One region of the Paenibacillus haidiansis genome, then DNA from elsewhere that is predicted to be linked to it. Evidence: riboswitches for the same ligand, from Rfam matches in the RefSeq annotation. Region 1 holds a riboswitch; each other region holds the start of a gene.
What was found. Region 1 has a riboswitch for cyclic di-AMP ahead of V3851_RS24590 (C40 family peptidase). Riboswitches for the same ligand answer to the same signal wherever they lie in the genome.

Region 1 (10,717 bases):
AATATTATATTGGAAGAACAGTCAGCGGTATCGCATGAAATGGCGCATCAAAGAATAGAATAAACAGATGCCGGAACCGAACCTTTAACGATTGTCTTGAATTCGCTTAACCTCAGAATTACATAGGAGTGGAAGTTTTGAAGAACGGGGAGGAAGAAAAATGCCGTTTACACCACAAGAAGTAGAAGCGCATTTGGAAAAGCTGGAGGGCTGGGAGCTGGAGGAAGGCCGCTGGATCATCCGGAAATACACCTTCTCCAACTTTATGAAAGGGATTGCGTTCGTCGACGAGGTGGCAGCTATTTCGGAAGCATTTAATCACCACCCTTTTATTACCATTGACCATAAAACGGTGACGCTTCGCTTGACCTCTTGGGAGGAAGGTGGAATAACGGCCGTAGATATCAAGGAAGCGCAGCAATATAATGAGGCTTTCGAGAAAAACCGCACGGCCGGTTAATTCCCGAAGAAACGGAAATACGCCCGTCCGGACCGATTCGATCGGTACCGGGCGGGCGTGTTTTGCTTCAATCGCTATTTCTTTTCCGAAAGATACAAGGCCACGTTGGCGATCTCGTCTTCCTTCAATTTATCCTTGAAGGACGGCATGACGCCCCCTTTGCCTTTGGTGATGATGCTGTACAATTGATCGGACGACAGTTCGGATCCGATTTTTTGCAGATTAGGACCGGCCCCGCCCTGCAATTGATCCCCGTGACAGGCGATGCAATTCGCTTTGACTGTGGCTTCGGCTTGCTCTGCATTTAATGTAACTTCAGGCATTTGCGGCTTTTCTTCCTGGGCTACCTGTTCCCGGCCGGGCAATGTAAACATTAACACGACTGCGAAGATGCATGCCACGGCGAGTATTCCGCTCATGATCCACTTCTGCATTCCAATCGTCCCTCCTATGTAAGCTACCCCTCCATTATAGCGGAACATGTTGGCCGATCATAGCGTTTGTGACAAAAAAAGTAATGATTTATTGTAATTTACGCAAAAAACAGCAGTTTAATGTGTGATTGTTCATAGACGGATGAAGAATGTTATTCTGCAGCAGTCGGGATACCCCGAAAAACCATGCAATAAAAAGGCTTGGAAATGCCGCCGGGCGTCATTTTTTCGTACAGATCGGTGATGACGAAGCCGGCCTTTTGGTACGCCCGAATTGCCCGGGTATTCCAGGTCAGCACCTCCAGATCGATCACGTCCTGCGGTTTCCGCCGTCTGGCCTCCTCCACGATGGTGAGCACAAATGATTTCCCCAAGCCGTGGCCGCATAAATCGGGCCGCATGCCAATACCGAGGCGCGTAACCCCCTCCATGGGAAAGTACTGGGCAAATCCGGCAAGTTCGCCCTGTTCGTTCAGCAAGGAAACGTACTGCTGGGCTCTTAAGGTAGGGTTGCCGAACTCGACATCGAGCGCTTTCATTTGTTCCCAAGGGAGCCAGCTATAAATATCATACGGAGAATCGTAATGCCAGGTACAGATATCCGCGCCGTGGCTTTCTTCCATAGGGACGATCCGGAATGGGGGGATTGTTTTTTCCATCTGTCTTCGCCTCCTTAAACGATAGGAATGCATAGGCTATTCAATGTGACTGGCTCAAGTTCTTTTTAACCTCACTCTAAACGTAATTTCTTTGCTTGTAAAGGCTTGAAGCCCACGAACCCGAGAGGATAAGGGAAGAAAAATTTCTTGGGTTTGCTGAAATTTCCGTTTAGCTTTTCTCCGGACGGGGTAAATTTTGGATATAACGAGGATTGGATGTAGGAGTGCGGTGGAACACGGACAGCAAAAAAATAAATCTTTATCTACATGTAACCTTTGATACCGGTCCTTCGTTAAATGGGTAGTGGCAGCAAAAAAAAAGACCGCGGACGATTCCGGCCAGAATCGCTCACGGTCCAACGGGTTTTAAGGTGTAGGGTCTCCAGCTTTGAGGGGTAATCAGGATTCGGCGGCAAAGGTGCTATAGCCCCAATTGCTCAGAATTCTTTTTGCCCCTACATAGCGCGTCTTATAGTAGCTGTTGTCCAAATTATCGATATTGATTCCTTTGGAAGACGAGGCATGGGCGAATTTCCCGTCGCCGACATAAATGCCGACATGGGAGATGCCGCTGCCGGAAGTGTTGAAGAATACCAGGTCGCCCTCTCTCAGTTGGCTTTTGGCCACCGGAGTGCCCTGCTTGTACTGGGCTGTGGATACACGGGCGAGGTCGACACCGAATTTCTGGAACACGTATCTGGTAAATCCGGAACAATCGAAGCCCGCGGTAGTGACGCCTCCGTATTTATAAGGCGTGCCGATCACGGAATTAACTACGGTGTCCAATGTGCTGTCGGCAAAAGCGCTTCCGGTTCCCATCGTGAACAGGATGGCCAAACTCGTCGCTGCTGCAGCAAACGTCTTTCTCAAGATATAAAACTCCTTCCAAGGCCTGCGAGGTTAGCTTAAGGATTCGGTTGAAGGTTCCCTATGATCCTTGGATAACGGATCAATTCACCCAAAGTGGTTCCCCCGTTTCCCGGGTGTCGGGAATTCGGCTGTTCTTGTTGATTGCACCCGAAAAAACACGACATGATCAAAATGATTACAAATACGACAATAATAATTACAAAGTTGTTACCATTTACTTTGGTTATTTTACCAAACCTCTTCATGTATTGGCAAGCCGATTGCGGCCTTTTTTGCTAAATAGGTTAATTTGAACTGTTTTAAGCGGTCACCACAACTATTTAGTAGGAAAGGGTTCCTAATCCTCACCCGTATAAAATGAAAAAGACCCGCGAGATCCTGGTTAAAGAATCTCTACGGGCCCTTGCTTATCCGTTCAAAAATGTTACCTTACGATTCACTGGTAACTTCATCATATTTGTCGGAGCTCATGATCCGCTTGGCGCCGACATAGCGTTCGACGTAATACTTTTCGCTTAATTTGCTGATGACTACACCCTTGGAGGTGGAGGCATGAGCAAACTCGCCGTCGCCGACGTAGATGCCGACGTGGGAAATGCCTTTGCCTGAGGTGTTGAAGAACACCAGGTCGCCGGCAATCAATTCATCCTTGGACACTTCGGTTCCCATTTTGTATTGGGAAGCCGATTGATGCGGCAATTCAATGCCGATCTTTGCGAAGACGTACATCGTAAATCCGGAACAATCAAAGCCTGAAGTCGTCGTTCCGCCCGATTTGTAATCGGAACCCAAAGCCGGTTCGATGGCGCTGTTCAATTTGGAATCCGCGAAAGCGCTACCAGTTCCGATGGAAAATACAATTGCAAGGCTTACTGCCGCTGCGGTTAGCTGTTTCTTCAAGAATATGCTCCTTCCAATGCCTACGAGGTTAGCTTAAGGATTCGGTTGAAGGTCCCCTATGATCCCTCCGTTGCGAGATCAATTCACCCAAAGTGGTTCCCCCGTTCCCCGTTAAGGGAATTCGGCTGTAATTTACGTTTTATTCTTACAAATTCGACACCCGGCATAATACGCTGCCAATGATGACAAAATAATAACAAAATCGTTACTGAAATTGTGCTGCTGTTATTGTAACAAAGGCAAGTATATTTTGGCAATGGTTAATTAGCAAGATTGAGAGGGATAAACGCACAAAAAGACCCCCGGAAAGCGCGGAGGCCTTGTGGCACAAGGAAAAATAAAAGTGAAAAAAATTTAACTTTTTTGTGTTTTGGTATACCATAGCTGGTATTGAGAGGTTAGCGTCCACACTTGCCATAGACTGCGGATAAAAGGATAGGATTGCTGTAATATTAGGGCCAAGAGTCCGGTCCAAATCCAAGAGACGGTGCCGAACAGGAGGAACAGTCCCGCTCCGGTGGCGCCCAGAATGAGTGAAATCGCGATGCCCGGCAGAAGATGTCTTAAGCTGAGCAGCAGTGAGGTCCAGAGTCCGGCCTTAAACAGATACCCGAACTGGGCGAACAACAGCAGTTGGCGGACAAGCCAGGCGTAAACCATCCAGCCCAGCAAAATCCCGCAACCGATCAGAACGGGGGCAAGGCGGCTGCCGGGTACGGCCAACCGGGGCAACAAGGCCTGGAGCTGCGGGAGGACCCAGAAGGAAGGCAGTGCCAGCAGCGCAAGCTCCAACAAATAAAAGAGTACGACGGGCTTCCAAAATTCCTTCATTCCCCGGAAAAAAGGAAGGCCGGAGCCCCGCTCCTCGGACGGCTTAAGGCCGTAGAGGATGCCGGCTTGAATGAGCGGCGACAACAGCAGCCGCAGAGCGATCATCGCGAGCAGCAGCCAGATGTATTGGTATACCGCCGGATTATGTCTAAGCTCGAACTGTCCTTCAAGCAAATATAATATCCGGCTCATCTCCGTCGGGGGCGGGTCGGGGTACCGCGACAGGACGTCGCTAACCGCGGAGCTTACCAGCCGGTACAGAAACAGTCCCCACAGCAACTGGTACAGGAACAGGATGATCACAGAGGGAAACTGGCTCCTGACATGCCCCCATCCATTCCGAATATAGGTCATAATTTTCCCTCCTAAGAGTTTTGTGAGTGATACATCTATGAAGAGCTTCAGAGAACCTCATGATTTGCTCTACTACCACGCGAGGGCGCCGAGCAAAGTTTCAAGCAGCTTCACAACGCTTAAGGTGGTGCGAGTGCCGTCTTGTTCTTCGACCTCGGCTTTGATGTAGTTGTTGATGTGCTTGTTCTCCAATACCAGCGAATAGTCGGGATCGACCTGTACCCAGTCCAGCGGCTCTTTATACTGGAGCTTCAGTTGTACGCGGTCGCCGGCCCCGTTCCATACCTTTCTTTCCGTATGCCCATCCTTGAAGCTGAACAGTAGCGGCACCTTGGGCGCCGTCCCGCCCTGCCGGCTGATTTCCACCGTGGATTCGTAGACGGTACTCCCGTCTTTGATAACCGGCGTGACCGTAATCCGGTCGACGGAGAAATCGGCCATTTTGCCCTCATATACATATTGATTAAAATAGGCCTTCCAGCTTCGTCCCGTCGTCTGCTCGACAACCCGCTGAAAATCGGCCGTCGCCGGATGCTTGAACCTGTACTTTTGACTGTAGTTATAGAGAATCCGTTTCATCGTCTTCGTGCCGACCTGACGCTCGATATCGAGCAGCACGAGCTTGCCGCGATAATAAGCGTTCTTGGCGTAGGAGTCCGACGAGCCGTATTTCCAGGCCGGCAGCGTAAGCGAAGCCGGAGATGAGATCAGCGCGGCCTGAAGGGGCAGATTCGGCGCGATGCCGAATTCCTGCTCCATCAACTTGTCTTCGGCATAAGAAGTGAAGGCTTCGTCCAGCCAGGCCTCCTCGAATTCATTGCTGGCAACCATGCCGTAGAAAAATTGATGCCCAATCTCATGAATGACCGTCCGTTCCAATTCATCGTACCCCGGGGAATCACTACCCGCGCCGAAGGCGGTGACCAGCGTCGGATATTCCATGCCTCCGGCGCCGTTGCCGCCGATGGGCGGGACGACCACGGAGAGCGTGGAATACGGATAGCGGCCGTACCATTTGCTGAAATTCGAAATCGCCACCTTCGCCGCATAGAAATAGCGCTCTTTCAAATCTTTATGCTTGGGATCGAGATAGAGCTTGATCCGGACGCCGGGCACCTCCGCCGAAGAGAATGGCTCCTCGGCATATACGAAATCGGGAGAAGCCGACCAGGCGAAATCATGGACATCGTCGGCATAAAACTGAACCGACTTGCGGCCGTCCTTGAGCACGGCCGGTTTGGTTTGGAACCCGGTCGCGGCGACGGTATAAGTTTCGGGCACGTCAATATTGACACTGTAAATCCCGAAGTCGGAGTAAAACTCGGAATTGCCGTGATACTGATGCAGATTCCAGCCCTCCGCCTTCCGGCCGCGCGTTCCCGCCGGCTCGTATACGCTCAGTTTCGGGAACCACTGCCCGGCCATGACGAAATCTCCGGATACGCCCATACGGGCGAACAATTTCGGGAGCTTCACGGTGAAGTTGATTTTAAGCGTCACGCTTTCGCCGCCGCGAACCGTGACGGGAAGCCGGACTTTGGCCAGCGTTTTGTCATGGACATTTCCGTCGTCCGGCTGGACGTACTGCAGCCGATGGAGCAGGGAGATGCCGTCCGTCGTGCGGATTTCGGTCAATTCCATCGCGCCCCATCCGTCCTTGGGCATGACGTCGCCGCGCAGCTTACCGCCGGACTCTTTCATAAACGTAGTATTGGCGGAAGCAAAAGCATTGGGATATAAATGCAGGTATAGCTCGTTGACCGCTTTTTTGCCGGGATGGGTCCAGGTCAAGGTCTCCGTACCGGTCAGGGTATGGTCCGCTTCGTTCAGCTTGACTTGAATATGGTACTCCGTGACCCGGTTGCTGAGAATCTCCGCCGTCGGCTGTTGAATGCTTTCGGCCTGAGGCAGGGCGGGAGCGGGACCGCTTTGGACGGCTTCCAGGGGCTTGACCGCTTCGGATGCGACAGAAGAACGGTTGGACGGGCCCAAACTCAGAGTGTACCGGACAGTACCGGCGATGAGGCACAAGGCAAGAATGGAAATGCCGAAGAATAAAGTTCGTCGGGTCATACAATGGATACCTCCCGTTGACAAGCATCTACAGCATGTATATGTTTGCATTTGGGAGATTATTAGCTAAAATTAAATTAACGTTTCAAGCCTGTTTTCAGGACGACAAACCGGCGGCGGACGCCGCTTAAACGTATAGACTTCATTAGAAATCGAAGCTACTCGGGAGGGAATCATGGACAACAATAATTCAAATTCGCAAAAAACGGGCAAGAAGATCTTTTCATTGAACATTATCAGCAACGAGGACAAGAGCAAGCATAAAGGCTTCGGGGCCGGTTCCATCGACCTGAACAGCATGTCGCCGGTCATTATCGACGGGGATGATGCTTATATCGATATCGGCGCGATGCATGCCAAGAGCAAAGTGGAGAAGGGCATTAAATTTTCGACGAACCGTGAAGATGTACCGAACGGGCGTCAGGTATGGGTCGTTTGGGTGGCGGTGGACCGCTCTCCGGAGGGGCAGTTTTACGGGGGGATGACGGCATGCGAGATGTGGATCGATACCGAAGCGCGCCGCGGCTGGAAAATTCTTGCCGATCACGTCAATAAAATGGATTACGCGTTGAAGCGCCGGATCATCCTGGACGGGTTGGCCGCCGGGCAAAAGCAAGCGCTCAAACAGCTCTTGATCGAGACGAACGGGGAATGGTGGGACCGCTCCCCGGATGAACTGAAGGCTGCGTTGGAACCGTAAACGAAGACGACAAAATCGCAAAAAAAGGCGGCAGCCCGCGCATGATGCGCGAGGCGCCGCCTTTTTTATTGAATCTTACAAATAGGGATTACTCGGGGAGGACGTAAACTTTAGTCACCGGCTCGGCGCCGGAGTAGGCAAATTTCCAGCTGAATTTCAATTGGTTGCCGGAACGGCCGATATATTTCAGCCCGTCCCCGATCCCAAACTCATCGTTATCGATCTGTTCAATAATGCCCTGATCCAGCATGCTCTTATAGATCGGCGTTGTTTCGCCGGACTCCCGGTCGACCAGCAGCAGGGTGCCGGTAGAATAAGGGCGGATCAACAGGAAATCGCTCTCCATGGCTTCCACGCTGTATACGTCGTCCGGTCCGCCGATTTTCTCCAAGTCAATTGTCTCAACTACAGTTCCGTCCTGCTTGACTAAATTGGCAGTCCGGCCGTTGTTCATGAGAATTTTGCCGTCATAGGAGAGCACATCGGGCTCCAAATTGATGTATGAAGGACCGCCGAAGGACATGCCGGTTTGCCGGACGATCGTTCCGTTATGCAGCAGCACCCGGTAACGGGTGTTGAAGATATGGGGCTCCCCATAAGCATTATTAATATTGACCACATACGTGTTTTCGTCAATTTTGTGGGCATCCATGCCCAGCCAATCGGGATACTCGATATTCACGGTTCCGCTCCGGACAGGGAGCTGGCCGCTGGGACCGGCGTATAGAACGCCTTTATCGCGGTTAAGCCAGAACAACATGCCGTCCGTTTGAATCAGTGTATATTTGGAGGAATACACATAGCTGATGTCTTTCGTACCGGTGGCGGTGACCGGAATTCCGAACAGTTTCGCGAACAGCGAAGCCGGAACATAGGTGACCCCTTGCTTCTGTTGTACTGGAGCGCCCAAAGAGACGGTTACTCCATTCTTTCCGGTCGCTTTTAAACTGCCGACTTTAAATTTGGCAAATTGGGTGACGCCCGTAAGCTCCAGCGACTTGGACGCATTGTCGTAAGTAAGCTGGAGATCCAGATAAGCCGCCACCTCCCGCAGCGGGAGATAAAGCTGCCCCGATTGCTTGTACGTTTGATGTTCCAGGGTAAGCGTACTTTTCTGATTGGTTACGGTTTCTGCGGCCGAAGCCTGCAGCGGTCCATAGCCGGGAAGACCGACGGACGCCAGCGTTACGGTAAAAGCGAGCGTAACGGCCGCAACTTTGGAAACAGATTTCGTATTTTTCATCATCAAGATGAGCCTCCTTTTGCGTATATGGACGCATCCAGGAGGGGAAAAGTTGTGATAATTTATGCTTTTGGTTCCGGAGACGGATATTTATCCTTGCCGAGGAGTACCGTTAATCCCAGCAGAGTGACGACGATGGTGGCCCCCATGTCGGAGATGACGGCGATCCACAGCGTAAGCCAACCGGGAATCGTGAGCAGCAGCGCGATCAGCTTGAGGGTCAGCGAGATGCCGATATTCCAGCGGATCACCCGGCCGGCCTGCCTTGCGACGCCGATCGCGCCGGGCAATTTGCCAAGGTGATCCTGCATCAGGACGATATCGGCGGTTTCCACCGCGCTGTCCGTCCCTTTGCCCATGGCGATGCCCAGATTCGCGGCCGCCAGAGCGGGAGCATCGTTGATGCCGTCCCCGACCATCGCCACCGTCCGCGAGCGGGATAGCTCTCGGACGGCTTCCGCTTTCTGCTCGGGCAGAAGGCCGGCCCGCCAGTCCGTGACGCCGGTCTTGGCCGCCACCGCCCGGGCGGCTCCGGCATGATCGCCCGTCAACATGACGGTGTGGGCGATGCCGCTCTCGTGCAGCCGGCGGACGACGTCCGGGCTCTCCGGCCGGAGCTCGTCGGCGAGACCGAACAGGCCGAGCACGCGGCGCGCTTCGGCGGCGAGCACGACGGTGAGGCCGTCCTTCTTGAGCCGGGCCAGGTCGGCAAGGACGCGGCTGCGGGCGCTCTCCGGCAGGGAGAGCCGACCCAGCACCTCCTCGCTGCCGACCCAGTACCGCGTGCCATCCAGGCTGGCGGTCAGCCCGACGCCGGGAAGCGTCGTCAGCCCGGCTGGCTGCGGCAGATCTTCCTTGGCGAGAGCGCCGCCCGCCGCCGTGGCATGCCGCACGACCGCTTCGGCGAGCGGGTGCAGGGAGCCGGCCTCGACGGCCGCGGCGACGCGGTGAAACCGTGCCGGATCGTAAACGACCTCGCGGATTACCGACGGCCGTCCCAAGGTCAGGGTGCCGGTCTTGTCGAACGCGATTGCGTCGATCTTCCCGAGCTGCTCAAGGTGAACGCCGCCTTTGACCAGGACGCCGTTACGGGCGCAGCGGGTCATCCCGCTGACCAAGGCGACCGGCGAAGACAACACGAGCGAACAAGGGCAGCCGACAATCAGAATCGCCAGCCCTTCGTAAAGCCATTTCATCCACGGCTGCCCGAACAACAGCGGCGGCACGAGCACAATCAGCACGGCGATCAGCATGATGGCCGGCGTATAATATCTGGCGAATTTGTCGATAAACAATTCGGTCGGCGTTTTGGTATCCTGGGCTTCCTGTACCAGGTGCATAATCTTCGCGAGGGAGGAATCCTCGTAAGCTTTGTCGATATGGATCTTCAGCAGCCCGTCGGCGTTGATACTGCCGCCGAAGACGGAAGCCCCCGGCTGCTTCGGCACGGGAATGGACTCGCCCGTAATCGCCGCTTCGTTCAAGGCACTGTAACCGCTAAGCACGGTTCCGTCCGACGGAACCTTCTCGCCGGCGCGGACAAGTACGATATCCCCGGCACGAAGCCGTGAGATCGGCACCGTAACTTCGCGCCCGTCCTTGACCAGCACCGCCTGCTTCGGCGAAGCATCCAGCAGCGCCTCCAGCGATTGGCGGGCCCGGTTCATGCCGTAACCCTCCAGCAGTTCGTTTAAACCGAACAAAATGGCGACGAGCGTGGCCTCTTTCCATTCGCCGATCAGCGCCGCGCCGACCAGGGCGACGGTCATCAGCGTATCCATATTGAATTTAAGGCGAACGAGATTGCGCAGCCCGCGCACAAAGGTGGAAAACCCGCTCAATATAATAGAAGAAATATACATCAAAATGATGACTTGATCCGGCAGCAGGTTGTTTACGAAAAACGTGGCGGCATAGAGCAAAGCGGAGACGGTCAGCAGCCACTGCCCGCTATGATCGGCCTTTTCGCCATGGCTGTGTTCATGACTATGTCCATGACCTTGAGGCCGGGTATGGGCATCCTCTCTTCCGTGTCCATGGTCCGCGTGATCATGCCGTTCCTTTTCGCCTTTCCTATCGTTGCCGGGAGATGGCAGGGCAAGGGAAGCCCCGTCGCCGCTAAGAATGCGCTGGACCCGGGCCAGATCGATTTCCGGCCGGACCAGCAGCCGACCGCTGCCAAACAACAGCGCG
Region 2 (10,717 bases), on a different contig from region 1:
AAATGCATAAAGCCGGGATCTTCACGGAAGATCCCGGCTTTACTTGTAACGGCATAACGATCCCGGCTTAGCCGGCAATAAATTTCACGATTACCATTCCGAAGAAAACAACAACCATAAACGTGAGCATCCCGAAGAAACCGTTCATCAGGTCGAACAAATCGTTGCGGGGCTCTTCATTAATATGCTCCCGGGGGTCGGTTACATGATTGTTTGCATCCATGGCGACGGGGCCTCCTCGCAAAATAAATCGCTGTCAATAATAAACATCATAGACAAATCGATTTTTGGTTATCATTAGTATAACCAATCGTCTTGAATTTTGTAAAGCAGCCGGGATTGGTTACGGTTTTTCTTTTACTATAAAATTGTGGTATAATTATCAACACGCCTGCCCTCGGCGGGTTTGCAGCATCATATTTTCGGTTATTAATACTTGTCTCAGCGGCATGTTGACGACTGGGCACGATATAAGGAGGAGATTGCAGATGGCAATTGTTAATGTATCCGATCAAACTTTCAATAGCGAAGTCGAAGGAAAGGGCACCGTCCTGGTGGACTTCTGGGCGCCTTGGTGCGGACCTTGCAAAATGATCGCTCCGATTCTTGAGGATTTGGCGAATGAAGTCGGCGATTCCGTGAAGATCGCCAAATTAAATGTGGACGATAATCCGGAGTCCGCTTCCCGTTTCGGCGTGATGAGCATTCCGACGCTGATTTTCTTTAAGGACGGCCAGCCGGTGGATAAAGTGGTCGGCTTGAACTCCAAGGAAAACCTTAAAAACCTGATCGCCAAACATCAATAAACGTTTTAGATGAGGGTGTACTTGTTTTAACTTTTGAATCTCGCGCCTCCGGCATATCCGGGGGCGTTTTCTGCGTAGAAGCGGCAGCCTATTTGCATGCGGAGAGGAGGAATACAACATGGGTTCGGCAACGAAGGAAGATGCCCGGGAACGGGAAAAGGCGATGGAGAATATCCGCAACAAGCTTGCGCTTTTGCCCGATCTGCCGGGCTGTTACCTGATGAAGAACAGAGAAGGCACGATTATTTATGTCGGCAAGGCCAAAATTTTGAAGAACCGGGTCCGGTCCTATTTTACGGGGAGCCATGACGGGAAAACCCAGCGGCTCGTCTCCGAGATCCGCGATTTCGAATATATCGTCACCGGCAGCAATATGGAAGCGCTCATTCTGGAGTGCAATCTGATTAAGACGCATTACCCGCGTTATAACATCCTGCTGAAGGATGACAAGACTTTTCCGTACATCAAAATCACGAACGAACCGCATCCCCGGCTTGAGGTCACCCGCCGGCTTTTGAAAGATAAGGCGAAATATTTCGGCCCGTATCCGAACGCCTACGCCGCGCAGCAGACGAAGAAGCTGCTGGACCGGATGTACCCGCTGCGCAAATGCAATGTCATGCCGAAGGAGGTCTGTCTCTATTACCATATGGGCCAGTGCCTGGCACCTTGCGTGAAGGAAGTGCCGCAATCGGAGTACGAACGGATGATCCAGGAGATTACTTCCTTCCTAAGCGGCGGGCATGAGGAGATCAAGAAGGATCTGCAGCGCAAAATGCAGGAAGCGGCCGAAGAGCTGAATTTCGAGCGGGCCAAAGAGCTTAGAGACCAGATTATTAACATCGATGCGCTGATGGAGAAGCAGAAGATCACGACCTCGGACGCCAAAGACCGCGACGTGTTCGGGTTTGCGGTCGACAAAGGCTGGATGTGCGTGCAGATTCTTTACATGCGCCAGGGGAAAATGATCGAGCGCCATGCGTCCATCATTCCTTACTATGGGGACGCGTATAGTGATTTCCTATCCTACGTGACCCAGTATTACAGCGATAACCCGGCCCTGCCGAAGGAAATTTTGCTTCCGGAGATGGGAGCGCGGGAGGCGGCGGCAGGGGAGGAAGAGCCCGCGTCGGCGCCTGACGGCTCCGCCGACGCCGAAGACGCGGCGGCCGCCGCGGGCGAGCCTAAGCCTGACGAAGGCGCAGCCGCTGCCGCTGCATCCGCGGACGGCGAAACGCTGGACGCGGCCAGCGGGGCCGCGGCGCTGCACGAGTGGCTCGGCGTGAAGACGCTCGTGCCGCAGCGCGGGCTGAAGCGGCAGATGGTGAAGATGGCCGAGGATAACGCCCGCGTCGCTTTGAACGAGAAATTCCGCCTGTTCGAGCGGGATGAGGAGCGGACGCGCGGAGCATCCGCCAACCTGGGCCAGGCGATCGGCCTGGAAAGCCTGTCGCGGATCGAGGCGTTCGACAACTCCAACATTCAAGGGGCCAATCCCGTGTCCGCGATGGTCGTGTTCATCGACGGGAAACCGGAGAAGAAGGAGTACCGGAAGTATAAAGTCAAGACCGTCCAAGGTCCGGACGATTACGAAACGATGCGCGAGGTTATCCGCCGCAGATACGAGCGGGTGCTGAAGGAAAATCTGCCGCAGCCCGATCTGATCATCGTCGACGGCGGCAAAGGCCAAATCTCCGCGGCGGTCGACGTTCTGGAGAACGAGCTGGGCTTGTTCATTCCGGTGGGCGGCCTTGTCAAGGACGCCAAGCACCGGACCGCCCAACTGATGGTGGGCGATCCGCCGGAGCCGATCCATTTGCCCCGCGACAGCCAGGAATTCTATTTGCTGCAGCGGATTCAGGACGAGGTGCACCGCTTCGCCATCTCGTTCCACCGCGAGCAGCGCGGCAAATCGATGGTCGCTTCGCGCCTCGATGCCATCCCCGGCATCGGGGAGAAGCGCCGGAAAGCGCTGCTTAAGCATTTCGGCTCGCTGAAAAAAATAAAAGAGGCCTCCGTCGAAGACTTCCGGCCTCTTTCCATTGGCGACAAATTAGCCAAGCAAATTATAGATGCCCTCCGGGAGGAAGAGGAGTCGTGAACAACGGCTCTTCTTTTTTTTGCGGCGGAACGGGCGGCCGTTCCTTCCCCGGAGGATTGAACAGATAGATGACATATGCGACGATCGCCGGCAGCGCGATAAAGAAGATGCCGGCCGCGATATTCAGCGCACCGCCCGTAAACATCACGCTGATCGACATCAGCAGGCTATCGAAGATGACGTGGGCGAACATGACGGTAATAAAGCCGTAGCGCAGGAAAATGAAACTGAACAATAAGCCGATGAACAGCAGCTCGATCGGGCGGGAGATGACCGGGTAGATCGGGTACAGCGTGTGCCCGAACGCCCAGATCAGCGTCGTGATCACGCTGGCCGCAACCGTGCTGCGGAACATTTTCTTCAGCATCGGGATGCCGAACAGCCGGTATACGGCTTCCTCGCCGATCCCCGCCACCCAAGCCAGCAGCGGGAGCAAGGCGGGATAGAGCATATTGTAGGTCGATTGCGAATCGTCCGTGGTGGACCACATATGGATCGTATTTTCCAGCACGAGAAAGATGACCGACTGGACGCCGAGCAGGATAAGCGCCCAAGCGTAGCCGTCCCAAACCGCGGACAGCACATGGCGTCCGTACCCTTGTTCTTTGGCGCGAGGCCACAGAGCAATCCCCTGTTCGCGCCAGAGCCCGTCGCCGCCGACCAGCGAGAAATAAATCGACGCGGCCATGATCAGCGTGACGATGCCTTGGATGAACATGCTAAAGATCAGAATCGGACCGCTGATTCCCTCTTTTTCAAAATAAGGGAGCATATTGATCGCGGAGCCCAAGGAAATAAGGAAATATACCGAAGCCAGGATAATGCCCCGTTTGAACGAAGTATGTATTCTTTTCAGGGCGCTGTACACGATAGCGAGAATGCCGAGCACAAAAGTCATCAGCGCATAACCGACATAAGTGAGCCAATTGGCGATCGTGGTCTGGCGATCGATATAATCCGTATAGCTTTGCGGTATGTCAAAATAACTTTCAACCATGGTAACCCGTCCCCCGTCGTAGGTTACGCCGACTTCCGCCTGAGCTTCGCCGACGGTATAACCGGAGAGCGTAAGCAACAGCCCGTTTGGAACCTCGTCCACGACCATCTCCGTATTTTCGTCGAATCCCAGCGCCGACAGGATCGGATTCGCCTGCTCGAGAATTTGTTCCCAGCTCGAGCTGACGGATAGCTCGTAATCCCCGGTTTTCTCAAAGCCGACCACCTTCCCCGTCGTCATATGAACATCGACCGTCAAGGCGCTTGTCTCCGCGTCCGGATGTTCAAACCGGACCTGGAACACGTCGTAAGGAAACTGTTTGTCGTATTTTTTCAAGAAATCCGCCATCAAATCTTCCCGGGTCAAATACCCGTAAACATCGGAGTCGGTATCGTAGGTAACCAAAGCTTCCCCCAAATCGCCGGCGTAGCCGAGCGCCGTTGCCGCGAATTTGGCGGCGGATTCCCGGGCCTGCTCCTTGGTGATGATCTGAGTCGACTGCTGAACTTGCAATGATTCGGAATCGGTGGTGGGCAGAAGCTGCACCCAGATAAACACGATGAAACCTATCGCGGCGAGGAGCCACAGGGTCCGGGTCTTTGGCCTGCGCCCGTACGGCTCTGGATGTGGGTCGGAATACATGCAAAAACTCCTTTAAACAATATTTTTTTGGCAATACGGTATGATTTTGGTGTATCCATGTCACAGTAAAGATAACACAGGGCGGATTTCTGCGCCAGAGACGAGGGGCTTTTCTTGAAATACCGCAATAACTCCGGCAAACAAAAGCATGGCTTAGAGAAGCGATCACCTTTGCGCTTGTTTCATCCGATTTCAGTTATTATCGATGTTTTTCATCCAAAAATACCTTTGTAGCGGGGGGAAATAAAGCTTATAATCCATTTGACGAAAATGAAATGAAAAATGATGAAATTAAAATAATCGCGATAAATGAATAGTTTGGCCGAATTTCAACCGAAAACGGGGGAACCGATTTTTTGGGGTGAATTTCGCTGATTCGTCCGGCTTCGGCCTGGTGAAGATGCGAATAGGGCAGCCGTGCAAGCCCGAATCCGTCAGCTAACCTCGTAGGCCTTTGCAGCAGGGACCAATCTAAAGGCATTGGATTTCCAGTGCTTTTTTCTTTTTGCTTTTCAAACCGATAATGAGGTGAACAACATTGCTTTCCAAATGGTTCAAATTCTCTCCTCCCCAGGTGTTAGTGCTGGGATTCGCGCTTATTATTCTCGCCGGGGCGCTGCTCCTGATGCTGCCGATTTCGAGCGCCACCGGGGAGTCGCTGCCTTTTGTCGATGCGTTCTTTACGGCTACCTCGGCAACCTGTGTAACCGGACTGGTCGTCGTGGATACGGGAACTTATTTCTCCACCTTCGGACAGGTGGTCATCATGCTGCTGATCCAGATCGGAGGCCTCGGCTTCATGACGATGGCGACGCTGTTTGCCCTAGTATTCAAACGGAGAATCTCGCTCAAGGAGCGCCTGCTGCTGCAGGAAGCAATGAACCAGAATACAATGGAAGGCATCGTTAGGCTGATCAAAAAAGTGCTGATGTATTCCCTCGTCATCGAAAGCTGCGCCGCGCTGCTGTTCGCGATCCGCTGGTCGTTCGACATGCCGTTTGGCCGGGCGCTGTATTTCGGCGTTTTCCATAGTGTCTCCATGTTCAACAACGCGGGCTTCGATTTGTTCGGCGAGTATCGCAGCCTTACGCAGTATGTCAGTGATCCGCTTGTCAATTTTGTGGCGATATTCCTTATTGTTTCGGGCGGGTTGGGCTTTATCGTTCTGTCCGACCTGATCGAATTCCGGAAACGCCGCAAGCTGTCGCTGCATTCCAAAGTGGTGCTGTCGATGACCGCCGCGTTGATCGTGATCGGCGCGCTGGTAATTTTCGTGTTTGAATTCACCAACCCTAAGTCACTTGGCTCACTGGGCTGGTCCGGGAAATTCTGGGGCTCGCTCTTTCAGTCGGTCACGCCGCGGACGGCGGGTGCCAATACGCTGGACATCGGCGGGCTTCGTCAAGCCACGCAGTTCTTCATAATTATTCTGATGTTCATCGGGGCTTCGCCTAGCTCCACCGGGGGCGGGATCAAGACGACGACATTTACCATTCTGGTCGGGGCGGTGATCTCCATGATCCGCGGACGCACGGACCTGGTGCTTTTCCGTTACCGGTTTGCCCAGGAAAGAATTTTCAAAGCGGTCACGATCACGATGCTCGCTTTGTTTCTGGTCGTTGCCGTCGCGATGGTGCTGTCCACGACGGAGGATGCCAGCTTCCTCAGCATCCTGTTCGAAACGACGTCCGCCTTCGGCACGGTGGGGCTGTCCATGGGGCTTACGGGTAAGCTCACCGTCCTGGGGAAAATCATTATCAGCTTCACCATGTTTGCCGGACGGCTCGGTCCCTTGACGCTCGCTTATGCGCTTGGGCCGAAGAAGGGTAAAGAATTGTATAGACATCCCGAAGGCAAAATGATTATAGGATAAGGGGAAAAGAAAGATGAAAACACAGCAGTTTGTAGTGATCGGATTGGGGCGGTTCGGCTCCAGTCTGGCGCTTGAGCTGATGAACCTCGGTTATGAGGTGCTTGGCGTGGATCGCAATGAAGAAGTGGTCGACGAATGGAGCGATCGGCTCACCCATGCCGTGGTGGCGGACGCCACCGATGAAGAGGTGCTGAAATCGCTCGGCGTGCGGAATTTCGACTGCGGCATTGTGGCGATCGGCAACGATATCCAAATGAGTATTCTGAGCGCCATCCTGCTTAAGGAGATCGGTATTAAGACGGTGGTGGCCAAGGCGATATCCGTCCTTCATGGCCGGGCCCTGGAGAAATTGGGCGTGGACCGGGTCATCTTCCCCGAGCGGGATATGGGGGTGCGCGTCGCTCATCAGCTTGTCACGCCAAACTTGCTGGATTATATTGAGCTTTCCAAAGAATACAGCATAGTCGAACTCAGGGTGCCGGGATGCCTGGACGGGAAAAATGTGGGCGATCTGAATCCGCGCGCCCGGTTCGGCTGCAGCATCGTCGCCATCCACCGGGAGAATGGCGTTATTGTCGCCCCCACGGCGATGGATCATCTGGCTCTTGACGACATTATGGTCATTATCGGGGCCAAGAAAAATATAGAAGAATTTGAGAAAGTGCTAATTCAATAAACGCCTTTTTTGCGTTGGAGTGGAGAGTATGATGGAGCAGCAAGCGATCTTGGCCATAGCTATATTTTTGATAACCTACGCACTCATTATTTCGGAAAAAATTCATCGGACCGTCCTTGCCATGGCTGGGGCGGCGTTGATGCTGTTATTGGGGATTCTGAACCAGGAAAGCGCCATTCACCATATTGATTTCAATACGCTTGGCCTGCTGGTCGGAATGATGATCATTGTGAACACGACGGCCGAAACCGGCTTGTTTTCTTATATCGGGATCTGGACGGCCAAATTGGCAAAGGGAAATCCCGTAACCATATTGTGGCTGCTGGCGCTCATTACGGCAGTAGGTTCGGCGTTTCTTGACAATGTAACGACGATCATTCTGATGGTTCCGGTGGCGTTTAGTATCACGCGCCAATTGGAGATAAAGTCGTTCCCCTATATATTTTCGATGATCATCGCCACAAATATAGGTGGTACCGCTACTTTAATCGGGGATCCTCCCAACATCATGATCGGCAGCGCCGTTAATGAATTATCATTCGTCGCTTTTATCGAGAATCTGGCTCCGGTTGCGCTCTTAATCCTGGCGGTGATTTTGCCGATCACGATTTTGATTTTCCGGAAACAACTGAAACCCGCTTTTGCAAATGGACGGAAGATTATGAATCTTAGCCTGGACGGATTGATTACGGATAAAAAACTACTGGTCAAATGTCTGATTATCCTGGGAATTACGCTGCTCGGTTTCTTTTTGCATCAAAGCATACACCTGGAATCGGCCACGGTTGCGCTTGCCGGCGCGTTCCTGCTCTTGTTGATCACTGGAGAGAAGGTTATGGAAAGGGCGTTTCGTTCCGTGGAATGGCCGACGATTTTTTTCTTTGTCGGCTTATTCGTTCTGGTTGGCGGTCTGGTCGATACGGGGACGATCAAGCTGCTTGCCGAAGGGGTTATCGATTTGACCGGAGGTGACCCGCTTTCTACGTCTATGCTGATTTTATGGCTTAGCGCGATCGTATCGGCTTTTCTCGACAATATTCCGCTTGTGGCCACAATGATTCCAATGATTCAGGATATGGGGAATATGGGGATTCAAAATCTTGAGCCGCTGTGGTGGAGCCTCGCCCTTGGCGCCTGTCTGGGCGGAAACGGAACGCTGATTGGAGCGAGCGCGAATTTGATTGGAGCGGGCATGTCGGCCAAAGAGGGCGAACCGGTTACTTTTGTCCGATACTTGAAATACGGATTTCCGCTGATGATATTATCGATCATTATTTCGACCATCTACATTTTATTGCGATATTTCTGAATGTGACCGGTTGAACCGGGTTAATTGAAAAGCTGACGTATTGGCTTAGGGCCTGTACCGTCAGCTTTTTTTATGGGTTTACCGGGTATATTCTTACAGCGGCAGTTCCTCCACGAGTCTCTCCCGGATTTGCATCATCCATTCCTTCATCTCATTGCTTAGATTGGATTTATCCCCGTATACAAGGCAAGTTTCCCTACCCGTCTGCTCCAGCTCGTTCATCGGCACGGTCACGAGGCCGTTGTCTCTCAGCAATTGCTTGCGCAAATACGATTTGGGCAGCAGCGCCGCCGCCTTGCAGGTCGGCAACAGGCGCACGATCGCTTCGAAGGAATCGATCTCCATCCGGATATCGGGAATGATGCCGTAACGGGTGAACAGGTCGTCGATCAGTTTCCGGTACCAGGTGCCCTTGGAGAAGATGATCATGGAGCGGCCGTTCAAATCGTCCATGACAGCTTTGCTGTTCCCGGCGAGCTCATGTCCGCGGGGAACGACCAGCTCCAAATGATCCCGGAACAGCGTGATGCATTTAAGCCCGGACTCGCTGATGGAAGAAGCGATAACCCCGATATCGATCTTGCGTTCGCGGACCTGGGAGACGATCTCATGGGTTTTCCCCGTGATCAGCTTGAGTTCGATATCGGGGAAGCTGTTCATCAGCGCCGTGACGAGCGGCGGCAGCGTCGTCTGGATCGTCGTCAGGCTGGCTCCGAGCGTGACGACGCTGCGTTCCGGCGCTTTGAAGCGGGAAAGGGCTTGAAGGAAATTCTGATGGCGCTGCCGCTGTTCAACCGCGTACACGTACGCCTCCTGTCCCGCTCGGGTGAGCTCCAGCCTCTTTCCTTTCCGCCAAAACAGTTCGACGCCCCATTCCTCCTCCAGCTTGGCGATTTTCCGCGACAAGGCGGGCTGTGATAAATTCAACAGCTTGGAGGCTTTATTTAAACTGGATTGTTCCACGACCGTGGTAAATACGAGCAGGTCTTCAACCATCGGACATCCCCTCTTATGCGAGTTGTTTATAACTATTAATAATTATATTGCAATTCCATTATAAGATAAAAAGTTGTAACATTAAAAGTGACACAAGATGTTCACATGTTATATTTGTAACAAGCGAAAATGACCGCGATCTTGTGTAATTTATCATATACGTCTAGCGGTCGGCTCTAATAGCAATCAATCTTCGAAAAAAATGGATAAGGAACGATGGAAACGGGAAAGGGGAACATGGGCTTATGAAAGGGTTTTATTCCAGAAAGCTGCACTCGCTGCTGGGTGTCATTCCGCTTGGCTTATTTTTTCTGGAACATATGCTGACGAATTTTTCCGCGGTGGAAGGCGGGAGCCAGGGGTTCAAGGACGCCGTTGCATTTCTGAACAGCCTGCCGGTGGTCATTGTGCTGGAGATTTTCGGGATTTGGCTGCCGCTTCTGTATCATGGCGTCTACGGAATGTATATCGCGTTTCAGGCGAAGCCCAACAACACCCGCTTTCGCAATGAGCGCAATTTGCGTTATCTGCTGCAGCGGATCACGGGCGTGCTTGTGTTTGCATTCGTCATCTGGCACCTCTATGAAACTAGACTGCAAGTGGCACTCGGTAACGTGAGCCACGAGGAGCTCGGCGGCGTGATGCATAACATTGTGACGAATCCGGTCTCCTTCACTTTATATCTGATCGGGGTCGTCGCGGCGGCTTTCCACTTTGCGAACGGCTTCTGGTCGTTCCTGGTCAGCTGGGGCATAACGGTCGGACCGCGTGCGCAACGGGTTTCTTCCTATATTTGTATGACGTTGTTCGCCGTGGTTGCCGTCGTCTTTACCTGGTCGCTGTTTGCTTTCCGCGGGGCGGAATTCCAGGCGGAAGGAACGGCGATGCTGGAAACGCTCCGGGTATTTATCGGGTAACAAAACTAGGTAGATGCTTACGAAGCAAGTTTTGTACGAAGTATCTCAAGAAGCTTATGCTACACAAAACTAAGCCTATGCTTACGAAGCAAGTTTTGTCGAAGTATTACAAAGAAGCTTATGCTACACAAAACTTTTAGGAGTTGAAATAGAGATGGCTAAACAGAGCATTATTATCGTCGGCGGGGGGCTGGCGGGATTGATGGCCACGATCAAGGCGGCGGAAGCCGGCGTCCAGGTCCATCTGTTCTCGCTAGTCCCGGTCAAAAGATCACACTCCGTCTGCGCGCAGGGCGGGATCAACGGGGCCGTAAATACGAAGGGCGAGGGGGACTCGCCGTGGGAGCATTTCGACGACACGGTATACGGCGGCGATTTCCTGGCCAACCAGCCGCCGGTC
Region 3 (10,717 bases), on a different contig from region 1:
AATACGCCACGGCCGTCAAGGCGATCGCGGTCAGAAGCGAACCGATAAAACTGGCATTGCTCAGCATCAGCAACATAGCCATGACAATGACTCCGTTACCCAGAAGCTTTACCAAAATTTTATCCATCTTTTCACCTCCCCCCGGGCTTGCAAATGCAAATGAACTTATAAATAGGTTCTCCCCGATCTTTAACGCGTATGCATCCGAACGAAACCGCCAATCCGGAAAAACGCCTCTTCGATATGATTCATTAAGCGCCCGGTCCATGCTATAATCAGAAAACGGAGGGGATGATCCAATGATTCTAGAGGTAGCCGAACTGCGGGTAAAACCCGGTTGTATCAATGATTTTGAAAGCAATTTCCGTAAAGCTTCCAAAATTATTGCGCAAATGCCGGGGTATATCGGTCACGAGCTGCATAAATGCGTGGAGACGGCCGATAAATATATGCTGTTTGTAAAATGGGATTCAATCAAGGATCATGAGATCGGCTTTAGAACATCGCCCCAATATGAAGAGTGGAAAGCGTTATTGCATCATTTTTATGATCCTTTCCCGAAGGTGGAACATTATGTCCAAATCAGAAATTAAAGACTACACGATCGAAGACGCGAAGCCGGAAGACTTAAGCGAGATCGTGGCGATTTATAATGAAACGATCGCCGGCCGGATGGTCACGGCCGATTTGGAACCGATCACCGTCGAAAGCCGGCTTGGATGGTTCGAGGAGCATTCCCCGGATTATCGTCCGCTGTGGGTGATGCGGTCCGGAGGGAAGATCGTCGCCTGGTTAAGCTTTCAGTCTTTCTACGGCAGACCCGCCTATCGGGCCACGGCGGAAATCAGCATTTATATTTCAAGCGACTATCGATCCAAGGGAATCGGAAGCATTTTACTGAAGCATGCTCTTGAGGCTTGCCCGGCGATCGGGGTACAAACGCTGCTCGGTTTCGTCTTTGCCCATAATGAGCCCAGCCTGTTTCTGCTGCGCAAATTCGGTTTTGAAGAATGGGCGTTTCTGCCGCGGGTGGCGAACCTGGACGGCGTGGAGCGAGACTTGGTCATTTTGGGGAAACGGGTATCCGAGAACGTAACGGATGGAGAAGAGCTTCATTGAACGAATGGATTGAACAAATAACCGGGTGGCTGCTCGCGGTCACCGGCATCGAGGGTTTCGGGATCCTGCTCATTACGATTCCGCTTGCCTTATTGCAGGGTACGATCGGATTTTTTCCCTTCGCCACGATCGTCATGCTGAACATCTCCGTACTGGGCGTGATGAACGGGCTGCTCGCCAGTTGGATTGCCGGATCGGTCGCCGGGATGGCCGTCTATTTGCTTTGCAAATTTATGTTTGCGGACTGGTTTAACCGCAGATGGCTGTCCAAGCTGCAAAAATACGAACGCTGGCAGCAGAGCCTGAACCGTTACGGCGTGTGGGCCGTAATCTTTTTGCGGACGGTTCCGATTATGCCGAATAATCTGATCTCATTCATGTCGGCGGTATCCAACCTAAAGACGCATTCCTATACCTGGTCCAATATCGTCGGCAACCTGTCGAGCATTTGGCTGTTCGGGATTCTCAGCGCATCGATTATATTTCCGGGGGAAGACCTGCGTTTGCTGATTTTGTCGTATGTCTTGTTCCTGCTGATGCTGCTCGTTTTGTTCTTTGTGAGACAACGGTCCATGATGAAAAAAGACGGCGGTATGACCGCCTAAGTTCCGTCATTAGGTTTCTCCGACAGACGGCCATGCATAACCTGCCTGCTCAGGGTTCATGTTAGAAAATGAGTTTTCGTGACCATGATTTTACCTTGAGGGAGGAGCCGCTTTGGCAGTTCAGCAGGAAAGAAAGATGGAAACAGACTACGGAGATCCTGCCGTAACCGGGGGGATCTCCGTTTTTTCACAAGAATTTGACGAAGTGTACCGTTATGACGGCGACGATCTCGGCGCGCTCTATACCCCGGAGCGCACCTCGTTCCGGCTGTGGGCTCCTACCGCCTCCGAGGCGAGGCTCCGATTGTATCCGGCCTGGGACAGCCCCGATTACGAGGAGTTACCCATGACGAGGGAGCGGTGCGGGACTTGGGCGGCCGAGGTGGAGCATGATCTGCAAAATACGTTCTATACGTATTATGTGCGGGTGGGGAGGAGCTGGAACGAGGCGGTGGACCCGTATGCCAAGGCGGTGGGCGTCAACGGGGACCGAGGGGTAATTGTGGATTTGACGAAGACGAATCCGGAGCGGTGGACGGTGGAGAAGCCGCAGCTTGCCGCTCCTACGGACGCGGTGATTTACGAGCTGCATGTCGGCGATTTCTCGGTCCATCCCGAGAGCGGAATCCGCTACAAAGGACAATACCTGGGCCTGGCCGAAACCGGAACCCGAGGCCCTGGGAATCTCCCTACGGGACTTGATTATTTAAAGCAGCTGGGGATTACTCATGTTCAATTGCTGCCTGTCCAGGATTACGCCAAGGCGAGCGTGGACGAAATCCGCACCGCGACCGGTGTAGGGAAGGATCAGTACAATTGGGGCTACGATCCCAAAAATTATAATGTGCCCGAGGGTTCCTATGCGAGCGATCCTTTCCTCCCGGCGCTGCGCATCACCGAACTGAAGCGGGCCATCCAAGCCATGCACGACCACGGTCTGCGGGTCATTCTGGACGTGGTATACAACCATATCTATGATGGATATATCGCTAATTTGTCCAGGCTTGTCCCGGGTTATTATTTGCGGTACAAGCCGGACGGAACGTTCTCGAACGGGTCGGGCTGCGGCAACGACTGCGCGTCGGAGCGGCCGATGATGTCGAAACTGATCGCCGATTCCGTCGTCTATTGGGCGGCCGAGTACCATGTGGACGGGTTCCGCTTCGATTTGATGGGTTTGCTGGATGTGGACACGATGAATGAAATCCGCCGCCGATTGGATGCTATCGATCCTTCGATTCTCCTGCTCGGCGAGGGCTGGATCATGGACACCGAATTGCCCGCGGAACGCCGGGCGAATCTTCTGCAGGCGGCGCGGATGCCGGGGATCGCCCATTTCAACGGCGAGCTGCGCAATGCGCTGAAAGGGGAAGTGTTCACTCCCGAGCAGCCGGGATTTATAAGCGGCCGGGCGGGGCTGGAGAGGGAAATTCAAACCGGCGCGGCCGGCAGCATTCATTTTAACGCGAACATTCGCGGCTTTGCGCGAGAGCCGGCGCAGACCGTTAATTTTGCCGAATGCCACGACAATCACACGCTCTGGGACAAGCTGGCTTATTCGGCACCGAAGGCGGGCGATGCCGAACGGAGGCGGATGCACCGTCTGGCTACGGCCATCGTCTTGACCAGCCAGGGAATCCCGTTTCTTCATGCCGGGCAGGAGTTTCTCCGCACTAAGGGCGGTCTCGACAACAGCTTTCGCGCTCAGGCCGAGGTAAACCGCCTGGACTGGGGCCGCCGCGCCGAATATCGGGATGAAGTGGAGTATGTAAGGAGTCTGATTGTCCTCCGCAAGGAGCATCCCGCATTCCGGCTCAGGACGGCGGAAGCGATCCAAAGGCATCTCAAGTTCGAGCCCGCGGCGGAACGCGCGGTGGCGTACACGCTTAGGGATCATGCCGGCGGGGATCGGGCGCGGCATCTTTATGTTCTGTATCATGCCGCAGCAGATAAGTGCATTTTCCCCTTGCCGGAGTTAGGGGAATGGCAGATTATTTTCGGAGAGGATTTGACGGATGGCGTGAATTGTTCGTCCGGGAAGCTCGTCGTAAACGGGATCGGCATGATCGTACTGGCCGTTTGGTAAACCCGTGATCACAGATCGACAGGATCTGTGATTTTTTGTGAGAAAAGACTAGCATTTTTGCTAAAATAAGATGCAAGCTATTGCATAAAGAGAATATATCAGGATGAGTGGGGGAGTACAGATGTCTACTGCAGAAGCGGCGACAAAGCCGAAGCAGCGCAAGCTGCTGGTGAGCGCCGGCCTCAGCTGGATGTTCGACGCGATGGATGTCGGCATCATTTCGTTTATCGCAGCCGCGCTCGCGGCGGAATGGAGTCTTACGCCGCAGCAAACCGGCTTTTTTACGAGCATTAATTCGGTCGGCATGGCGTTCGGAGCGGCGATCGCCGGGATCATGGCCGACAGGTACGGCCGCAAGGCGGTACTGCTTTGGACGCTGCTGATTTTTTCCATCGCCAGCGGATTATCCGCGGTCGCCACCGGCTTTGCCATGCTGTGCGTGCTGCGTTTTATCGCCGGCTTCGGTCTCGGCGGTGAACTGCCGGTGGCTTCGACACTGGTTTCCGAGTCCGTGGCGGCCAAAGACCGGGGAAGAATGGTCGTATTGCTTGAAAGCTTCTGGGCCGCCGGGTGGATTCTTTCCGCCTTGATCGCCTACTTTGTCATTCCGGATTACGGTTGGCAGGCCGCCTTTCTGATTTGTGCGATTCCTGCGCTGTACGCACTCTATTTGCGCAAATCGATTCAAGATCCGCCGCGTTATCTCGAGAAGATGGCGAAAAGCCGGGAGAAGAAGCTGACCGTCCGCGAACGGTTCGTCTCGGTATGGAGCCGCCCGCACAGACGCTCGACGATCATGCTGTGGATCCTATGGTTTACGGTCGTATTTTCCTATTACGGCATGTTTCTGTGGCTGCCCAACGTGATGATGCTCAAAGGCTTCAGCTTGGTAAAGAGCTTCGAATATGTGCTGATCATGACGCTGGCTCAGCTGCCGGGGTATTTCACGGCCGCCTATTTTATCGAGAAATTCGGCCGCAAATTCGTCCTGGTGGTGTACTTGCTCCTGACGGCGGCCAGCGCCGCCTGGTTCGGCAACGCCACCACCGAAGGCATGCTGATTCTGGCCGGGATCTGCCTCTCCTTCTTCAATTTGGGGGCTTGGGGCGGCATGTACGCGTACACACCGGAATTGTATCCGACCCGGGTCCGTTCCACGGGCGTGGGGCTTGCCGCTTCCTTCGGCCGGGTCGGCGGCATCATCGGGCCTTATTTGGTCGGTATGCTCGTGGCCCGCGAGGTGTCGATCGGCGCGATCTTTTGGATCTTCTTCATTACGGTCCTGATCGGCGCTGTGGCCGTTCTGCTGCTGGGCACCGAAACGAAGGGCAAGGAATTAATCGACTAAATCAGGGACGAATGAGCAAAAATAAAACTCCACGGCGCTTCCCGCAGCAGGGAAACCGTGGAGTTTTGCGTTTATTTATTTCAAATCGGCCGTATCCAGGCTTTCTCCCGGTTTAAGCGCATGCCCGACGATTCCCGATTTTTGCAGCGCGGCGGCAAAGGCGTCGCCGTTCTGGGCAATGCCGCCGAAAGTATTGTAATGGACGGGAACGACATGCTTCGGATGGAGCCATTCCGCGGCGGTCAGCGCGTCTTCGGGCCCCATGGTGAAGAAATCGCCGATCGGCAGGAAGGCGAGGTCGATCGGGCGGCGGTCTCCGATCAGCTTCATATCGCTGAACAAGGCGGTATCCCCGGCATGGTATACGACGAACCCGCCAAGGTCGAGCACGATTCCGGCGGCCACGCCCAGATAGATGTTCGTTCCGTCAACCTGTACCGAAGAGCTGTGCAGCGCGGGGGTGAACGTCAATTTGCCGAACGGGAAATTGAACGATCCGCCCAAATTCATGCCGACGGTCTTCAGGCCCTTGGCGGCGAAAAAGTCGGCCAGCTCCACGATCGCGACGATCGTAGCCCCGGTCCGCCGGGCGATCGCTTCGGCATCGCCGATATGATCGGAATGTCCATGGGTGAGCAAAATGTAATCCGCCCGGATGTCTTCGGCTTGAACCGCGGCCGCCGGATTTCCCGTCAGAAACGGGTCGATGATCAGCCTGACATCGCCGGTATCGATGTGCACGGAAGCATGTCCCAAAAAAGTAAGCTTCATTAATGATCACTCCTATGGCAATTTATGCGTTTCCATTCTATTATATCGGTATAGACTCCTTAAGTCATATGTTGATGGGTTGAAAAGAAAGTGAAAATAATCACGTACCAAGGAGGAAAGGTATGACATCTGCATTATTGGACCGACTTAAAGAAGAGAAGATCGTCGCCATTTTGCGCGGCGTACCGAAGGAACGGGGGGATGCCGTCGCCGGGGCGCTGTCGAGAGGCGGTATCGTTTTCACGGAAGTTACAATGAATACGGAAGGCGCTCTGGACATGATCTACAGCTGGCGCGAGAAATTCGGCGAGCGGATGCGGATCGGAGCTGGAACGGTTCTCGACCTCGGGGCGGCGAAAGAGGCGGTCAGAGCGGGGGCAGAGTATCTGATTTCTCCTCACCTCGACGAGAAAGTCGTGGATTACGCGCTTGCGCAGGGCATCGGCGTGTTTCCCGGGGCGATGACGCCCACGGAAATCATCGCGGCCTGGAAGGCGGGAGCGACGGCCGTCAAGCTGTTCCCGATGGCGACGCTGGGGGTTGGATATTTGCGGGAGGTCCGCGCCTCTCTGAGCCATATCCCTATGCTCGCAACAGGCGGCGTACGTCTGGATAACATCCGCGAGTTTCTGTCCGCCGGAGCGACGGCCGTAGGACTCGGCGGGTACTTGGTGAACCCGGCCCTGGTTAGAGAAGGGCGGTACGAGACGATCGTGCAGAATGCGGCGGATTTGGTTCGGGCCGTAAAATCGTATAATGAAGTGACAGCCTAAAGCGAAATGAAATTCAAAGTATCAACGAGCTATATCGCGATTTAAAGAGATCGAATTCCATGAAAGCGCAATGAATTCGATTTATCGGCCATCGGGTGCGGCTTTTTGACGGTGGTATGACTTTACAGTAACTCCGGCCGGAGTTATGATTCAATCCATGATAACAAATAAACACCATCTGGATCGCTGAATTTCCCGGTAAGGGAAAACGGGGGAACCACCAAACACGATGCCTGCGGTTGGATGAACATTTTCACCATAAGCGGCCGTGTATTTCGTTCACTTCTTCAATGTGAGAGTTGAAGCGGGGACGAAATTGGGGTGAATCCCGGACGGAAAGCCATGGATCTTTCGTCCGGGTAGGGCGACTCTCACCGCCCGAATCCGACAGCTAACTTCGTAAGCGTGGATGGAGAGAGGATGAGTGACTGCGACCGCAACCATTACCGGCCACAGAGCGCTTCTATGCCTCTGTGGTTTCTTATTGCCTAAAATGAAAATAAAATGAAACATTTTTGCAATAACAAGCATTTTTTCGCTGAATTCCGAGTTTTTCGGAAACGGGGGAACCACCGAAACCAGGGGCCCGAACATATGGGCCAAGATGTTTCATTGGGGTGAATCGCCGGGAAGGCTATCGTCTTCCGGCGTAGGGCGACTCTCACGCCCGAATCCGGCAGCTAACCTCGCAAGCGTAAGGAGAGAAGCAACCGCCATAAAGCTGACCACGGCTTATTTTGCCGTGCGTCGAAGCCGCTTGGAAGGGTTCTTCCTTTCCTGCGGCTTTTTTTGCGCCTTGCTCTCCACATTGAAGGAGGAAGAATCGTGGAGGATGATTGTATACTCGTGGCCGCTCCGAACAGGGCCGGCCGGAATTTTGCACTGCTGCTTGTTTCCCGTGGGCGGAAGGTTGTCGTTCTGGTCAACAACAAAGCCGACGAACAGCAGGCCGGGAAGCTTGGCGCAACCGGAATCATCCGGGTAAAAACGGATGAGGAAAAAACTTGGGTGATCCCTGAATATGCGTTTAAATGCGCCTTTATTTTTGAAACGAGCTTGACTTTGACCTGCAGGTATTTGCAATTATGCCGCCGGTGGACGACCGGGCCGGTAATCGTCATTTCGCCGCACCGCCATCCGCGGATGATATACAAGGGGCTGGGAGCCACCTATATCATCCACTCCGCCACAGGCGAGGTGGGATTTCTGGCGAACGGCCTTCCGGATAACGAAGAGGAGTAGGGAGAACTGTCATGCTGAAAATCTATATGATTTCGGAAAGAGAGGGAACACGCCATGATGGTGGTCGGCATCGTTATACTGTTTTTGTTTCTGTATCTCGTCTATGCCTTGCTTCATCCGGAGAAATTTTGACTTAACCTTTTAGTCCAATACTTGAGGGGGATCCCGATGGATTTTTTGCAAATGCTCATAGTAATCGGAGTGATCGTCCTACTGGTGAAGCCGGTAGGCACTTATTTATATTATGTTTTTTCAGGAGAACCGAATCGGACCGACAAAATATTCGGCGGAATTGAACGATTTATTTATAAAGTGGCGGGATACAAACGCCTCGAAGGAATGAGCTGGAAAAAATACGGATTCAGTCTGATAGCGACCAACCTCGCGCTGATCGCGGTCAGTTATTTGATTTTGCGGATACAGCAGGTTCTGCCGCTGAATTCGAACAAGATGGAAGCGATGGAGCCGACGCTGGCGTTCAATACGGTCATCAGCTTTATGACGAATACGAACCTGCAGCATTACAGCGGGGAATCGGCGCTGTCCTATTTCTCGCAAATGGCGGTCATCACGATGATGATGTTTACCTCGGCCGCGACCGGCTTGTCCGCGGCGATGGCTTTCATCCGCGGGTTGACCCGGCGGGGGAGCACGGTCGGCAATTTTTTTGAGGATTTGGTTAAAGCGCATGTTCGCGTCTTTCTGCCCGCCGCTTTACTCGTCACTTTAGTACTCGTGGCGCTGCAGGTCCCGCAGACGCTGGACCCGACGCTGACGGTGCAAACGCTGGAAGGCGCTGTGCAGAAGATTGCGGTGGGGCCGGTCGCTTCATTGGAATCGATCAAGCATCTCGGCACGAACGGCGGCGGATTTTTCGGCGTCAACTCGGCCCATCCGTTTGAGAATCCGAACGGGCTGACCAACGCCGTCGAAATATGGTCGATGTGGGTTTTTGGCGCCGCCCTGCCGTATACGTTCGGGCTGTTCGCCAAGAACAAAAAACAAGGCTGGGTCATTTTCTCGGCGATGATGATTCTGTTCCTGGTCTTCCTATCCACGGTTTACTTCTCCGAAAAAGCGGGGAACCCGGCGCTGGAAGTGCTCGATATCGACGCCTCGCAGGGAAGCATGGAAGGGAAGGAAGTCCGTTTCGGCATCGCCGGCTCTTCATTGTTTACAACGGTCACGACGGCGGCCACGACAGGGTCGGTCAACAATATGCACGATACGCTGACGCCGCTCGGCGGGCTCGCCGCGCTGGCGCAAATGATGCTGAACGTCGTTTTCGGCGGCAAAGGCGTCGGGTTAATGAACATGATCATGTATGCCATCCTTGGCGTATTTATCTGCGGTCTGATGGTCGGGCGCACTCCGGAATTTATGGGGCGCAAGATCGAAGCGAAGGAAATGAAGCTGATTGCGATCGCGATTTTGGTCCACCCGTTTATCATTCTGGTGCCGACCGCGGTCAGTCTGATCACCGATTTGGGGTACAGCGCGGTTACAAACCCGGGATTCCACGGATTAACCCAGGTGCTGTACGAATATACTTCATCGGCCGCGAACAACGGGTCCGGCTTTGAAGGATTAGCCGACAATACGCCATTCTGGAATATAACTACCGGACTGGTCATGCTCTTCGGCCGATACGTATCGATCATCGCCCTGTTGGGAGTGGCGGGGTCTTTGATGAGCAAGGAACCGGTGCCGGAAACGATCGGGACGCTGAAAACCGACAATAAGCTGTTCGCCGGCATATTGATCGGAACCGTGCTGCTGATCGGCGCGCTGACATTTCTGCCGGCGATCGCGATGGGGCCTGTAGCTGAATTCTTGACATTAGGATAGCGAAAAGAGGGGTTTAGAATGTCCGACAAACGAAAAGGAAAGTTATCAGGGCCGATTATACGCAAGGCGATGCTGGATAGCCTGGTCAAATTGAACCCGGTCACAATGATGAAAAATCCCGTGATGTTCGTGGTGGAAATCGGCATGGTGCTCGTGCTGCTGCTCCTGCTGTTTCCGGGATTCTTTGGCTCGCGGAGCGGATTCGGCTTTAATTTATCGGTATTTTTGATTCTGCTGGTTACGATGCTGTTCGCCAACTTTGCCGAAGCGCTCGCCGAGGGCCGGGGCAAAGCGCAGGCCGATTCTTTGAAAAAAACGAAAAAGGACGTGACCGCGAATAAGCTTGTCGGCGGCCATGTCAAGTCCGTTGCCGCAAGCGAGCTGCGCAAGGGCGATATCGTCGTCGTCGCGCAAGGAGAGATGATCCCCGGCGACGGGGAAATCATCGAAGGGATCGCGTCCGTCGATGAATCCGCGATCACGGGGGAATCCGCCCCGGTCATCAAAGAGGCCGGCGGCGACTTCAGCTCGGTGACCGGCGGTACGCTCGTCGTGAGCGACCGGATCGTCGTGCGGATTTCAAGCGATCCCGGCGAGTCGTTCATCGACCGCATGATCGCGCTCGTGGAAGGGGCGCAGCGGCAAAAAACGCCGAACGAAATCGCGCTAAGCACGCTTCTTACCGTGCTGACGCTGATCTTCCTGATCGTGGTCGTCACCCTGAAGCCGATGGCGGATTATTTGAACATTCATCTGGAAATTCCCGTGCTCGTGTCGCTTCTGGTCTGCCTGATTCCGACGACGATCGGCGGGCTGCTGTCGGCGATCGGGATCGCGGGGATGGACCGGATTACCCGGTTCAACGTGCTCGCCATGTCCGGTAAGGCGGTGGAAGCGGCGGGGGACATCAATACGATGATCCTCG

Region 2: linked by a shared signal. The riboswitch ahead of V3851_RS22165 (TrkH family potassium uptake protein) and the one ahead of V3851_RS24590 (C40 family peptidase) in region 1 are both predicted to bind cyclic di-AMP.
Region 3: linked by a shared signal. The riboswitch ahead of V3851_RS09155 (hypothetical protein) and the one ahead of V3851_RS24590 (C40 family peptidase) in region 1 are both predicted to bind cyclic di-AMP.

What each region holds. Positions count from the first base shown of each region.
Region 1 is NZ_JAZHPZ010000021.1:17,080-27,796, forward strand. Features, by position in the region: gene V3851_RS24575 (4a-hydroxytetrahydrobiopterin dehydratase) at 161-460, shown strand; gene V3851_RS24580 (c-type cytochrome) at 535-894, opposite strand; gene V3851_RS24585 (GNAT family N-acetyltransferase) at 1,047-1,553, opposite strand; gene V3851_RS24590 (C40 family peptidase) at 1,953-2,423, opposite strand; cyclic di-AMP (ydaO/yuaA leader) riboswitch at 2,428-2,563, opposite strand; gene V3851_RS24595 (C40 family peptidase) at 2,853-3,323, opposite strand; cyclic di-AMP (ydaO/yuaA leader) riboswitch at 3,326-3,460, opposite strand; gene V3851_RS24600 (hypothetical protein) at 3,678-4,508, opposite strand; gene V3851_RS24605 (M1 family metallopeptidase) at 4,581-6,581, opposite strand; gene V3851_RS24610 (YwhD family protein) at 6,757-7,281, shown strand; gene V3851_RS24615 (copper amine oxidase N-terminal domain-containing protein) at 7,370-8,527, opposite strand; gene V3851_RS24620 (heavy metal translocating P-type ATPase) at 8,587-10,717, opposite strand, start outside.
Region 2 is NZ_JAZHPZ010000015.1:108,220-118,936, forward strand. Features, by position in the region: gene dnaI (primosomal protein DnaI) at 1-1, shown strand, start outside; gene V3851_RS22145 (YqzM family protein) at 68-223, opposite strand; gene trxA (thioredoxin) at 489-806, shown strand; gene uvrC (excinuclease ABC subunit UvrC) at 925-2,907, shown strand; gene V3851_RS22160 (CPBP family intramembrane glutamic endopeptidase) at 2,873-4,546, opposite strand; cyclic di-AMP (ydaO/yuaA leader) riboswitch at 4,857-5,015, shown strand; gene V3851_RS22165 (TrkH family potassium uptake protein) at 5,085-6,419, shown strand; gene V3851_RS22170 (potassium channel family protein) at 6,433-7,095, shown strand; gene V3851_RS22175 (ArsB/NhaD family transporter) at 7,127-8,404, shown strand; gene V3851_RS22180 (LysR family transcriptional regulator) at 8,498-9,400, opposite strand; gene V3851_RS22185 (succinate dehydrogenase cytochrome b558 subunit) at 9,646-10,317, shown strand; gene sdhA (succinate dehydrogenase flavoprotein subunit) at 10,472-10,717, shown strand, end outside.
Region 3 is NZ_JAZHPZ010000003.1:442,966-453,682, reverse strand. Features, by position in the region: gene V3851_RS09195 (DUF2512 family protein) at 1-127, opposite strand, end outside; gene V3851_RS09190 (antibiotic biosynthesis monooxygenase family protein) at 300-593, shown strand; gene V3851_RS09185 (GNAT family N-acetyltransferase) at 574-1,119, shown strand; gene V3851_RS09180 (TVP38/TMEM64 family protein) at 1,116-1,724, shown strand; gene pulA (type I pullulanase) at 1,837-3,810, shown strand; gene V3851_RS09170 (MFS transporter) at 3,932-5,158, shown strand; gene V3851_RS09165 (metal-dependent hydrolase) at 5,234-5,929, opposite strand; gene V3851_RS09160 (bifunctional 4-hydroxy-2-oxoglutarate aldolase/2-dehydro-3-deoxy-phosphogluconate aldolase) at 6,052-6,702, shown strand; cyclic di-AMP (ydaO/yuaA leader) riboswitch at 6,877-7,124, shown strand; cyclic di-AMP (ydaO/yuaA leader) riboswitch at 7,229-7,411, shown strand; gene V3851_RS09155 (hypothetical protein) at 7,528-7,944, shown strand; gene kdpF (K(+)-transporting ATPase subunit F) at 7,999-8,076, shown strand; gene kdpA (potassium-transporting ATPase subunit KdpA) at 8,113-9,792, shown strand; gene kdpB (potassium-transporting ATPase subunit KdpB) at 9,811-10,717, shown strand, end outside.